DNA from 3 places in the Paenibacillus sp. p3-SID867 genome. Region 2 is predicted to be linked to each of the others. Evidence: riboswitches for the same ligand, from Rfam matches in the RefSeq annotation. Region 2 holds a riboswitch; each other region holds the start of a gene.
What was found. A riboswitch is a leader RNA that binds a small molecule or an ion and turns the genes downstream of it on or off. The one in region 2 is predicted to bind cyclic di-AMP.
Positions count from the first base shown of each region.

Region 1: it holds a riboswitch for cyclic di-AMP, as region 2 does, so the genes downstream of both, M4D81_RS24630 (universal stress protein) here and M4D81_RS12760 (hypothetical protein) in region 2, are expected to answer to the same signal.
Region 3: it holds a riboswitch for cyclic di-AMP, as region 2 does, so the genes downstream of both, M4D81_RS21335 (TrkH family potassium uptake protein) here and M4D81_RS12760 (hypothetical protein) in region 2, are expected to answer to the same signal.

Region 1 is NZ_JAMBDM010000013.1:164,502-168,736, reverse strand. It holds gene M4D81_RS24645 (fluoroquinolone export ABC transporter permease subunit) at 1-193, opposite strand, end outside; gene M4D81_RS24640 (ABC transporter ATP-binding protein) at 190-1,044, opposite strand; gene M4D81_RS24635 (TetR/AcrR family transcriptional regulator) at 1,041-1,673, opposite strand; cyclic di-AMP (ydaO/yuaA leader) riboswitch at 1,852-2,000, shown strand; gene M4D81_RS24630 (universal stress protein) at 2,110-2,775, shown strand; gene M4D81_RS24625 (TrkH family potassium uptake protein) at 2,827-4,221, shown strand.
Region 2 is NZ_JAMBDM010000005.1:227,754-231,988, forward strand. It holds gene kdpA (potassium-transporting ATPase subunit KdpA) at 1-1,065, opposite strand, end outside; gene M4D81_RS34790 (potassium-transporting ATPase subunit F) at 1,096-1,170, opposite strand; gene M4D81_RS12760 (hypothetical protein) at 1,325-1,735, opposite strand; cyclic di-AMP (ydaO/yuaA leader) riboswitch at 1,870-2,038, opposite strand; cyclic di-AMP (ydaO/yuaA leader) riboswitch at 2,575-2,748, shown strand; gene M4D81_RS12765 (hypothetical protein) at 2,881-3,345, shown strand; gene M4D81_RS12770 (proline dehydrogenase family protein) at 3,406-4,235, opposite strand, start outside.
Region 3 is NZ_JAMBDM010000010.1:202,604-206,838, forward strand. It holds gene M4D81_RS21330 (potassium channel family protein) at 31-705, opposite strand; gene M4D81_RS21335 (TrkH family potassium uptake protein) at 722-2,062, opposite strand; cyclic di-AMP (ydaO/yuaA leader) riboswitch at 2,128-2,272, opposite strand; gene M4D81_RS21340 (CPBP family intramembrane glutamic endopeptidase) at 2,565-4,235, shown strand, end outside; gene uvrC (excinuclease ABC subunit UvrC) at 4,225-4,235, opposite strand, start outside.

The DNA of each region.
Region 1 (4,235 bases), on a different contig from region 2:
TACCGCCTGCCATGATAAGCCCCAGGGCTGCGGGATCGCTGAATGTCAACACAGTCGCTGTTGTCTCCTGGTAGGCCTCGGGTACGAATCGGAGCAGTATCCAATAACAGGTACAGACAAACACATAAACCCAATAGAATCCGTGGCGCCACTGGAAACGCAGATCGAATACAAATAAGCTTAGGCCCTTCATACAAGCTGCCTCCCCGTTACCTCAATAAAAATTTGTTCGAGCGAGGCCTCTTGCGAATGAATGGTATCGAGGGGATAATCCTGTATCAGCTTAAGAAATTGGTTATTCTCACCGATGCCATCCAGAGAAAATACCGCCCCCTTTAATTCGCCATCCCTACTGTATTCGACTCGGACCTCCTTTCTTCCCTTACGAAGTTTCAACTCTCTGGGTGAATCGATTAATTTGATTTCACCGTCGACGATAAAGGCTACCCGATCGCAAAGTTCTTCTGCCGCTTGCATATTATGCGTTGTTAGTAGAACCGTCTTACCGGCAGCCTTTTTGGCAAGTATCAATTCTTTCATTCGGTGGGCATTGACCGGGTCTAATCCGGATGTAGGCTCATCCAGAAATAGGATTTCTGGATCATGCTGTAACGCCCGACAGAAATTCAACCTCATCTTCATGCCCTTGGATAGCATGGAAACCTTCATATTCGCGGCATCTGTTAGATCGACTTGTTCCAGCAGTTTCATGGGATCCTCCGTCTTCCCCTTGTAAAGGGAACGAAAGAGCTTTAAATTGTCGAGAACCGAAAATTTGCTGTAGAAGTTCGGGAATTCAAAAGCTACTCCGATTCGCTCATAATAATCGGGACCGGTATCCCTGATTTCATTGCCCATGACTTTTATACTTCCTTGATAACCTTTCAGGACACCGATCAGCAGTTTTTGCGTCGTACTTTTACCAGCGCCGGACGGGCCGAGAAAGCCAAAGATTTCGCCAGGCGGGATGACAAAATCAAGTCCATGCAGGGTCGGCTCTTTCCGATTCGGATACGTGTAATGAAGCCCTCTTACTTCGATCACAACGCTCCATCTCCCTTCGGCGTATTAGACACCGCAAGCATACCGGCAGATAATAACTCGACTAGCAATTCGATCGTAGATGTAAATTGCTCCTCTCCAATCTCTTTTTGGTGCAGCGTAAGCAGTGCCAAGGATCTGATCATGCCCACGATGGATTCGGGTGCCGTACCAGGTAAAATGCCAGCCTTCTGCCAAGCCGTAATCACAGGCAAGAGCGCGTCTTGATCCTCCGTAAAGTTACGCTCCAGCAAGTCTTTCGGCAATTTCCTGAACAACAGCTCCATCTCCCCGCGATCCATCATCTGCCGAAGCATCGGGCTCTCGTCCATCATCCTAAGTGAATATAAGAGAAACCGTTTAATGCTTTCCTTACTGCAGACCTCTTCAGGAGGGAATAAATCCAGAACGGCATTGCGAATTCGCTGCTCCTCCTCCAGAATCAGTTCATAATATAATTCCTCTTTCGATCCGAAAAACATGTAGAACGAGCCTTGGGCAATGCCGGCGGCCTTCGTCAGATCTTCAACACTCGTTTTGCGAAGGCCCGCCGTTTCGAAATGATGGCGTGCCTCCGTCAGCAGTTTTTGGCGTATCCATTCACGTTCTTCGTCCGAGAATTTTTTGGGCATGTTGCACTTCACATCCTTAATCAGGCCATTTGTGATTCTGTGAATAATTTTATTTTATATTCATAAAAGTACTCCCCAAAGTCCCGTTTGTCAATATATTTGATATGATGTTGTTTACTTATCGGTAACTGTTTACTTTCAGCATGTTTTAGCATAATATTTATTACGATAAATTTCATACGCATAAATGCTTAATCCTCTATGAGGAACGGGGGAACCAACAAAGCGACTAAGCTTTAGGGGTGAATTCTTTCTGGATAAGAAGGAACGGGAACTCTCAATCCCGAATCCGACAGCTAACCTCGTCAGCGTCTTGGGAGAGAACACTCTTACTACTTTGACTTGTCCATGATCCGTACAACCAAGGCCAGGAAGCAGAACTGTCTCTGCTTCCTGGCCTTTTTTGTTAACGCTGTAGTGCTTAGAAAAGAAAGGAATGATTATTCTGCTTAATAATGAAAAGATACTGGTATGCGTGTATTACGGTCCAAACGGAGAACGTCTCATCCGTCGAGGCGGCGAATTAGCCAGACTGCTTAAGTGCCCCCTGTTTGTGTTGAGCGTTATACCCTTGCGTGAAGGTGAGTTAGATCAGGCACAAGAAAGGTATATGGCTGAGTGGCAAGTGAAATGCAACGAGTATGGGGCAACCTTCATTGTCAAAACGAATGAAGATCGCAAGGCTTCAGAAATCATAGCGGAAACCGCCAAGAATCATCAAATTACCCAGCTAATCATCGGACAATCCGGTCAAACGCGATGGCAGGAAATTACGCGTGGTTCGTTTGTTAACGAACTCCTAAACCAGATAGGCGAAACGGATTTACACATTGTCGCGGTTCAAAGGATGGATGATCCAATAGCTGACACCCATGAACGGGGAATTCGAGTCACTGTTTACAGTGATGGTTCTCATTATCTGCTTGGCAGTAAGGAATCCGGGGGCGATCCAATAGCCGAAGGTCTATTTTTCAAAGAGTTAAATACCGATTTTGACACCGGCGTGCTGAAAATAAAAACAGACCACGACATCCACTACTTGAAAATAAGTCACGGGAAAGTGGTAGACTCGTCTTTTTTTACAAAACAGAGAAATGTATGAGAACGCAGCGATCAATAAAGAATGGGGGTGGAACTTGTGAAAAGAACATTTATGAATGCAAACAATCGAAATACACAACATTCCGCTCCTAACACAATGGAGTTGTTTATCAACAAGCTTAAAAAAAATATGAGTCCCCCTCAACTCATCATGCTTGTCTTTTTCACTTTAATAATAATCGGGACCACATTGCTCGTGCTTCCCTACTCTTCCTCCACCGGGAGGTCAATTGGTCTGCTGGATGCTTTATTTACAGCCACCTCAGCAATATGCGTAAACGGGCTCGTTGTCTTGGATACCGGTAGTGTTTTTTCGACTTTTGGACAAGTCATTATCATGATCTTGATTCAAATTGGCGGGCTCGGCTTTATGACCTTTGGCGTGATGGTTGCCATTGTTCTGGGGAAGAGAATTGGCTTGAAGCAACGAATGATTATTCAGCAAACCACGCATTCGACCTCGGCACAAGGTTTGGTTAAATTGTCCATGTATATGGTACTCATTGCATTCGCGTTTGAAGCCTTGGCTACGATTATCCTCACGCTCCGCTGGCAACAGGACGTCGGGTGGGGACAGGCAGCTTATTACGCCCTTTTCCATTCCGTTTCGGCATTCAACAATGCCGGATTCGCCCTGTGGTCTGACAGCCTTACCCCCTTTGTCGGCGATCCGATCGTCAATATTACGATTGTCTTGTTATTCATCATTGGAGGTCTCGGCTATATAGTCATTGTGGATGTATTCCAAAAACGTTCATGGAAGAAGCTTTCGCTTCACTCCAAGGTTGTCCTAGTCGGAACAGGAACGCTGTCCCTGCTCGGTTTTCTATTTATATACTTTTTGGAGAGCTGGAATCCGTCAACCTTTGGCCAATTGAGCGAAAGCGAACAAGTGCTGGCTGCTTTTTTCCAAGGCATAACGCCTCGAAGCTCGGGGTTTAACACGATAGATATCGGCAGCATGCTGGCGGCTTCTCAGTTTTTCATTATTATTCTGATGTTCATCGGTGCTGCCTCCGGAGGAACAGGGGGCGGTATTAAGATCAATACGCTTGTTGTACTCATCCTAGCTACGATCCAAACCTTTCGCGGGGGTGGTCAAATCCATGCCTTCAAGCGCAAAATAGCAGGAGAAACCGTTATGCGCGCCTTGGCCGTTGTCATGAGTTCTTTGGTGGTCGTGCTGGGCGTTTCCCTGTTGCTGACCATCTCTGAAGGAATGCTAGAAGAACATTTCTTGGAAGTGTTGTTTGAAGCGACCTCAGCATTTAGCACCACCGGTTTGTCGATGGGATTGACAAGTGAATTGTCCCCCGTGGGGAAAGTCATTGTAGCGATAACGATGTTTGCCGGCCGTCTGGGTCCCTTAACGCTCGCTTATGCATTGGCTCAAAAAAAACGCACCTCCAAAATTGGTTACGCGGAAGATCATATCTTGATTGGGTAACTCAGGGTTCCCAA
Region 2 (4,235 bases):
GAGCGTATCATGCATGTTGTTGACCGACCCGGTCGTGGCCGCGGTCGTCACCGTGGTGAACAGGGAGGATTGGGCGACCCCGAACCGAACTTCCTTGCCCTCCATGCTGCCTTGCGATGCGTCGATGCCCAGCCGATTCAACGCCGGATTGCCATTGGTTTCAGCCGCATAGTTCAGCGACAGAAATCCGATGAACAAGGTCATCATCACAGAGAAGATGATCCATCCTTGTCTGCGGCTCTTCGCGAACAAACCAAATGTATACGGAAGCGCCGCCCCAAGACTCCACATGCACAGGATTTCGATGACATTGGTCAGCGGGGACGGGTTCTCGAACGGATGCGCCGAGTTCACCCCCATAAACCCGCCGCCATTGGTGCCCAGGTGCTTGATCGATTCCAGTGCAGCCACCGGCCCTACAGCTATTTGCTGCTCGCTTCCTTGAAGCGTCGTGACGCTGAGCGTAGGCTGCAAAGTCTGCGGCACCTGCAGCGCAACCAGTACCATCGCAATGATAAATGCGGCCGGGATGAACACCCGGGTGTGGGCTTTGACGAAATCCTCAAAAAAGTTGCCAACGGTTGTACCTTTGCTGGTCACCGCCCGGATAAACGCAATCGCCACGCACAGCCCGGTCGCCGCGGACGTGAACATCATCATCGTAATGACGGCCATCTGGGCCATATAGGATAATCCCGACTCCCCGCTGTAATGCTGAAGATTCGTATTGGTCATAAAGCTGATGATCGTAGAAAATGACAAGGTCGATTCCATATTGTCGATACCGTTCGGGTTGAAGGGCAATACTCTCTGCATCCGCAGAATCAAATACCCCGCCGCGACGAGCACGATATTTGTTATCACAAAGCTGATGGCATACCCTTTCCATGTCATTCCCTTGCGTTCTTTCAAGCCAATCAGTGCGAAGATCGGTTTCTCCAACCAGGAGAACCATTTATCCGTTCCATTCCCCTCATTGCGAAACACCTGATATAGATAAGTTCCGAGCGGCTTTACCAGCAGCACCAGAACGAGTATAACGATGGCAATTTGTAAAATGCCCATGACGAATGCCTTCCTCCTTCAGCTGTTCCCCTAGAATTTTTCAGGGTGAATCAGCGCATAAATCAAATATAGAAAAATAAAGAGCGTGCATATTAAAATGATCATCACGACTAATCCACCTCCGGTTCCGAAATGACCCGTCCGCACCAGGACATAAACAGCATGAGCAGTCCGTAGGTTCCTCCCAAGATAAGCACCATATATAAATCCTGCATGAATACAACCTCCTAAAACCTCATGGTCACATCAGCCAAGAAGCTTAGCTGACAATGGATGTAATCAGGAAGGATACCTGATGATGGTTCGTATGAAGCACCACATCGGCACCCAGTCCCTTGTATATCAATCGCGGATTGCTGGAATGGGTAATCACATAAATCGACTCCGTCGTCCATGTCCGGCAGATCCGTAAATAGCGGCAGCACAGGTTCAAGCTGCTTTCGAACAAATACACCTTGCTGACGGGAAACTCGGGAATGATCCAGGTTTGTTCATCCCTTGTATCGATAAGAATCATGTTGGTGCAGCCTAGTTCTCGCAGCCTCTCCTGCTCAACCCGGTTGTTGGCTATGGCCGCAAACGAAATGCGCATATAGATCAGCTGGCGGATAAATTCTTCCCCGGCCTTGTTCGGCGCGGATACCAGGATAAACTCCTGCGGTTTCTCCATCTTTTGTTCTCCTCCTAAAAAGTTCAGAAAGAGAAGACAACAACAAAGAAGCCTGGGGAAAGAGAAGAACTCTTCCCGCAGGCTTCTTCATCAGAACACGGTGAAATACACCGTGGCCCAAGTCCACGACAATCGTTGCCTCTCTCGATACGCTTACGAGGTTAGCTGACGGATTCGGGCGTGAGAGTCGCCCTACCCATAGACCGTTATCTTGTCCATGGGATTCACCCCTGAGAGATCAAATGCATCTCCCGACTGGTTCCCCCGTTCCTTTTCCATTCAAGGACTCAGCGAAAATTAAAAACGAGTAGCATGTTATTCTATTAGCCATTGACTAACATCCAGGTCCGACAAAACAGCACAGCTTCAGGTTCGAGCGGTGAGAGTCGCATCATCCTGCATTTCCAGCGAAGGCCCATGTTGCCCTCGCCCGAGATTCGATCCATAAAGAGCACGGCAGCTCTCACACAGCCTTTAGGTCTTCATGGAACGGCTGCCTGTATGCCAACCGCCGATGTCCGTCAATTCATAGTTCGTATCATACGTCCGGCCTTGCAGGAAGTAAATGTGAGCAAAAACACATGTAGCCTTATGTCGAACAGGATCTGACCGATTTCGCTCCATTATCTCCTGAATTCTGCTCTATACTATGTATTTCTCTTGTTTTCTTGTATTTATCGCAATCTATCGAGATACCGAGATTTTGCCATGATAATAGATGTCACGACCGAATGTAAGCGTTTTCTTTTACGGTTTTCATCGATTTTCGGAATGTATCCGTTCAATATGGCCATTTACTTTTAGAGTCCTCCGGCGTATGATTCATCCATCATTCGAAACATTCGTTTACGCTGAGCTCTCGACAGATCGGGAGACGGGGGAACCAAAACCGCCAACGGAGCTTCTGTTGGTGAATGGGGTGAATCCGCAGGCCTGATGATCAGGCATCGCGGTAGGGTGCTCTCAAGCCCGAATCCGTCAGCTAACCTCGTAGGCGCGATTTGAGAGAGAACACCACCCGAGCCTTAAGCGAAGCGGCCACTGTAGCAGGGCCTCTAACGATAAATAGGCCTGGAGAGCGGGGTTACTCTGCTCACCGGGCCTTTTTGCCGTGCATATAACATTCCTATAAAGGAGCGTAGACCATGACGAAACTCATCGAGGCCGCACTGGCCCCCGTCATCGAAACCACATCGCCTGCATTAAATGCAGAGCTCATCCGCTGCATGGAGATATATCGTTTCGACCGGGGCTCGGCTGAACGCTTTATCCCCTGGAGCGACCGAGATTGGAACTGCGGGTTGTTCAAAATCAGCTGTAAAGACGCGGCCGGGTATGCCGAATATGCGCTTCCAAGCACAAGAGAATTCGCGGATCTGGTCCGCTGGGCATCCGTCTTTACGAGGCTGAGAGGTATGCCCGTGACCGAGGCCGTTCGCTATGCCCAGAAGCAGCAGCAGTGGGGATCCGTACGAATGCAGCTCGCCGTATCGGCCCTCGCCGATCTGGAGGCCAATCTGCAACAGCACATCACCCGGAAGCGGTTAGGCAGCCTGCCGCTGGAGCGTTCCTTCCTGATGGACTGCTCGGAGGCGTATTATTCCTTCTAGGACAGCTGCTAGAAAGAGCTACCGTTCTCGCTTCCATTGCAATTGGCTGTTTTCCCCCGCTCACTTGAACATATTTTTGAGCACCATCATCAGGTTGGCCGGCTTCTCTGCCAGCCGCCGGGTGAAATACGGGTACCACATCGTTCCGTAGGGCATATAACACCGGATACGGTAGCCGTCCTGCGCAAGCGCAGCCTGATCGTTCATCCGCAGCCCGTACAGCATCTGAAACTCAAATTCCTGTTTGCCTATGCGGCTCTGCTCGGCAAACACCTTCACCCAGTCGATGATGTTGTCGTCGTGCGAAGCAATCGCGACGTAGGCTCCCTGATCAAAATGCATTTTGATCAACTTCTTATAGTTGTCAATGACCTCCCGCTTCTGCTGAAAGGCGATGGTTCCCGGCTCTTTGTACGCCCCCTTGACCAACCGCAGATTTACGCCAGCATGCATCAAATTGTTGACGTCCTCCTCCGTACGGAACAAGTAGGCTTGCATTACGGTCCCCACGTTGGTCAGCCCCTCCTTATGGAGCCGCAGCGTCATATCAATCGTCGCCTGGGTGTATGGCGAATCCTCCATATCCAGGCGAACGAAATTGCGGTGCTCTTTCGCCTTTTTCGCCACCATTTTGATGTTCTCGTACGCCTTCTCCAGATCCAGCGCCATGCCCATCTGCGTCGGTTTCAGCGATACGTTCGACTGCACTCCACGCCTCGCGATCCCTTCCACCAGCTTCAAATATTCCTCCCGATACCCGGCTGCTTCGTCCAGCGTCCGGATGCCCTCCCCCAGATGGTCCAGCGTGACAAGAATGCCCTTCGCGTTCAGCCTCTCGATTTCATCCAGCGCCTCATCCAAGGTATCGCCGGCAATGAATCGGCCCGCCA
Region 3 (4,235 bases), on a different contig from region 2:
GCATGACCGTCAGGTTTTTTTCTTCTATATTTATTTTTCGAGCATATTCACGACCTCAGACTCAAAGCGATCCACATTATCATTCGAACCGATAACGACCATAATGTCGCCGGAGTTCACCACGTCCATGGCTGTCGGCGCTACGATGATGCCGGATTGTTTATTCAGGGCCACCACGCTGACACCGTAACGAACTCTCGTATTGAGCTCGCTAAGCGTTTTTCCGTCCATGCAGTCCGTGACCGTCATCTCCACAATCAGATAGTCCTTGGATAATTCAATATAGTCAAGCAGATTGGGCGTGACCAGCTGGTGAGCTACCCGGATCCCCATATCCCGTTCCGGAAAGATCACCCGGTCCACGCCCAGTTTCTCCAGCGCCCGGCCGTGCAGCACCGAAATCGCCTTGGCAACGACCATGGTGACACCAAGCTCTTTCAACAAGATGGCGGATAAGATGCTCATCTGAATATCGTTTCCGATCGCAACAATGCCGCAATCGAAGTTACGGATACCGAGCGATTTAAGCACCTCTTCATCGGTAGCATCCGCTACCACCGTGTGTGTCAGCAGCTCGCTCATATCCTCGACAACCTCTTCATTTCGGTCGATGCCGAGCACCTCATATCCCTGTTCCATCAGCTCAAGCGCCAGGCTGGCGCCAAATCGTCCCAAACCGATGATTGCAAATTGCTTTGGTTTCATGTCTCTCCAGTACTCCTTATCCAATAATCATTTTGCCTTCCGGATGACGATATAATTCTTTACCCTTTTTCGGCCCCAGTGCATAAGCAAGCGTCAAAGGCCCCAACCGCCCTGCAAACATCGTAATGCTGATCAAAACCTTCCCGAACACTGTCAGATCAGGCGTTAAGCCCATGGATAGACCCACCGTACCGAAGGCGGACGTCGTTTCGAATAGAATCTCCAGGAAGTCCCCTTCCTCTGTCGTCGACAGAATCATCGATACGGTTAGAACGAGCAGCAGTGCCAGTAATGCAATGGTCAGTGCCTTCAGCACCCGCTCCTGGGCCAGGCGATAACGGAACATGACGATGTCCTCACGCCCGCGCATCATGGCGATGACCGCCCCCACCATAATGGTGAAGGTTGTTGTTTTGATACCACCCCCGGTTGACCCTGGGGATGCTCCGATAAACATCAGAATAACGATAAAAAATTGCGTGGCCTGTCTAAGCCCCGTAATATCTATAGTATTCGCGCCAGCTGTACGCGGCGTTACGGATTGGAATAATGCGCCGAAGAATTTTCCGCCCCAATTCAGGGAGCCGAGCGTCCTCGGATTGGTGAATTCAAAAATAAGAATGACGATAAATCCAACCAGCAGCAAGGTAGCCGTCATGGTGAGCACTACTTTGGAGTGCAAGGAAAGTCTCCGCTGTTTCCGGAAATCAATCAGATCGGATAATACGATAAAACCGATGCCGCCCGAGACGATCAAAAACATCACGACAACGTTGACTACAGGATCATAGACATACCCGGTCAAACTCCGAAAATCGCCAAACAAATCGAAACCGGCGTTGTTAAACATCGTGACCGCATGAAAAACACCATAATAAATCGCTTGGCCGATCGGCATGTCAAACGCCCAGCGGATCGATAGAATCAAGGCACCGCAGGCCTCGATGATCAGGGAATACAGGAGCACTCTGCGAATCAGCCTTACGATTCCTTCCATCGAGGACTGATTCATCGCTTCCTGCAGAATGAGGCGATCCTTGAGCGATATGCGCCTTTTGAGAGCCAAGGCAAACAAAGTGGCCATCGTCATGAATCCGAGCCCGCCGATCTGAATCAGCAGCATGATCACGATCTGTCCGAAGGAGCTGAATGTCGTTCCTGTATCCACCACAACCAGCCCCGTTACGCAAGTTGCCGATGTCGAAGTGAACAAGGCATCGATAAATTCCAGCGGTTCACCTGTACTTGTGGATATCGGCAGCATTAACAGCGCCGTCCCGATGAAAATAATAGCCGCGAAACCAAGCACGAGAATCTGCGGCGGAGACAACCTGAGCCAGTTCAATTTAGAGTTCAATCGGTCACCTTCTTAAAAAAAATCAAGAAAAAAAGACACTGGAAAACGCAGTGCCCTTTACGGTCTGGTTCCTGTGCTGCAGCCTACGAGGTTAGCTGACGGATTCGGGCATTTTCACAGGTCGCCCTATTCATTATTCTGGGAATAATGAAATTCACCCCAATTACATGGTTCCCCCATTTTCAGTACGAAATTCGGCTGGAATATTCAGTTCCTTGAAGCATGATGTGATTATAACGCAATCCGGTACGTAACCCAATGCCGTTTTTCACCCAAAAAATCTTTAAAAGAGCGCGAATTGGGCATATTCAAGAATACAAGCATAGGGTTCTCTAACGTTTTCGAAACCTTTCATTCATTTTCATCGATTTGTTTCATTATTCCGGGATATTGGGATAAGCTGCTTATGACTTTCATAACTATGTTATATTGACTCTATGCGTTCTTAATCAGGCATATCGAATACCAGTGGGAGTATCAACTTTCTTAGAGGAGGAATTTCATGAATCGTGCAAGAGAGCCCTTGAAGCTGAAACCCAATCTGAAGCAGCTCATCGCGCCTGCCGCAGTCGGCCTGATTCTGTTCCTATTATTTCAGGTGTTTCCGTCGACGAATTCGGATTCTACCGAGATGGCATCTCCGAATATCATATCCAAGGAGCAGGCTCGGCAAGCGGCTTCAAGCTTTGCTCAGGAGTTTTTGCAGTTTACGGCTGCAAAAACGGATGACACGCTGGTTACATATCAATCCAAATCGGAACTTTACGGATATCTGGCGAAGGAAAAAAGACTTTCGGAATACAACAAAACCTATGAAGCCAAATATCCCTATGACGTATACCGCGTTCGCTTCAGCGAGCCGGGCGGCGATGCCCTCAACGTGGACGTGCACATGCAAAATTCAGGCATCGTCGGCTTCTCATACGATTACACCCGCTCCAGCTATGACCGGATTGAGCTGAACAAGGGCGATGTACAAAGGCAGATGCTGCTTGTCGTCGAGGACGGCATGTCATTAGCCGAGAAGCAGGCTCTCGCTGAGCCTTGGCTCCAGCGAGCGGGCTATGATCCTTCGCAACTGGAGCTGGTTACCCGGGAAGGGGAACCCCGGCTCCGGTATGTGGATCCGGAATCCAAGATCGGCGATTCCAGATTGGAGCACCGTTTCACCTTCGAGCAGGGGAAATTACGCTCCTATGAGCCATCTTTTTCGGTCCCGGCCGCCCATTCCGCCTATGTCAACAAGCAGACCCAAGATGCCACGCTGCTGACGCTCGCAGGGTATGGCCTGTTCACCCTCATCCTTGGCATACTTGCGATTGTGTACAGCGTGAAGACCAGAGCCTACACGTCGTTTAAGCGCGGCCTGTTCCTATCGGCGCTACTGTTTGTCATTCAGATGCTGAATACGTACAATCTGATTCCCGTTTTCAAATCCGAGGGGATGTCGCAAACCGGCATACTCGGGATGATGATTTTCTATGCGGTCTATTCGCTCATCTTCTCAGCTCTGCTCTACTTCTCCCTTGTCGGGGGCAGCGGGCTATGGCTCAAAGAAGACGGGCTCAATCCTTGGCCGCGCGCCAAAGAACCCGGATACGGTCATTATGTGCTGGACAGCATGAAGCTGGGGTATATGTGGGCTTTCATCCTGCTTGGGGTCCAATCCATTATCTTTGTCGTTCTGGGCCTGACCTTGAATACATGGTCCACTACGGATGCCACACAGTCGCCTTACAACATGCTCTATCCTTGGCTCTTTCCGCTGATGGCCTGGCTGGCCGGCATATCCGAGGAGGCCGTCTATCGGCTGTTCGGCATCAAAATGCTGAAAAAGATCGTCCGCAATACGTTCGTGGCCAGTTTGATCACTTCGATCATTTGGGCGCTCGGGCATACACTCTATCCGATATACCCTGTTATTTCCCGGCCCATTGAACTGGTTATCATCGGCTTGCTGTTCAGCTACATCTTTTTGAAATACGGGTATTTGGCGGCCATGTTCTCCCACGTCATCTTTAATAGCATCTTGATGGGCATTAGCCTGATCCTGCTCAAGGATACCAGCAACTTGCTGATGGGTGCGTTCTACATGGTGCTTCCGGCGATGGTCGCCTTTGCGATTTACCGTTTCAATCCAACAAAAAAAGAGAAGCCGTATGTCACGACTCCT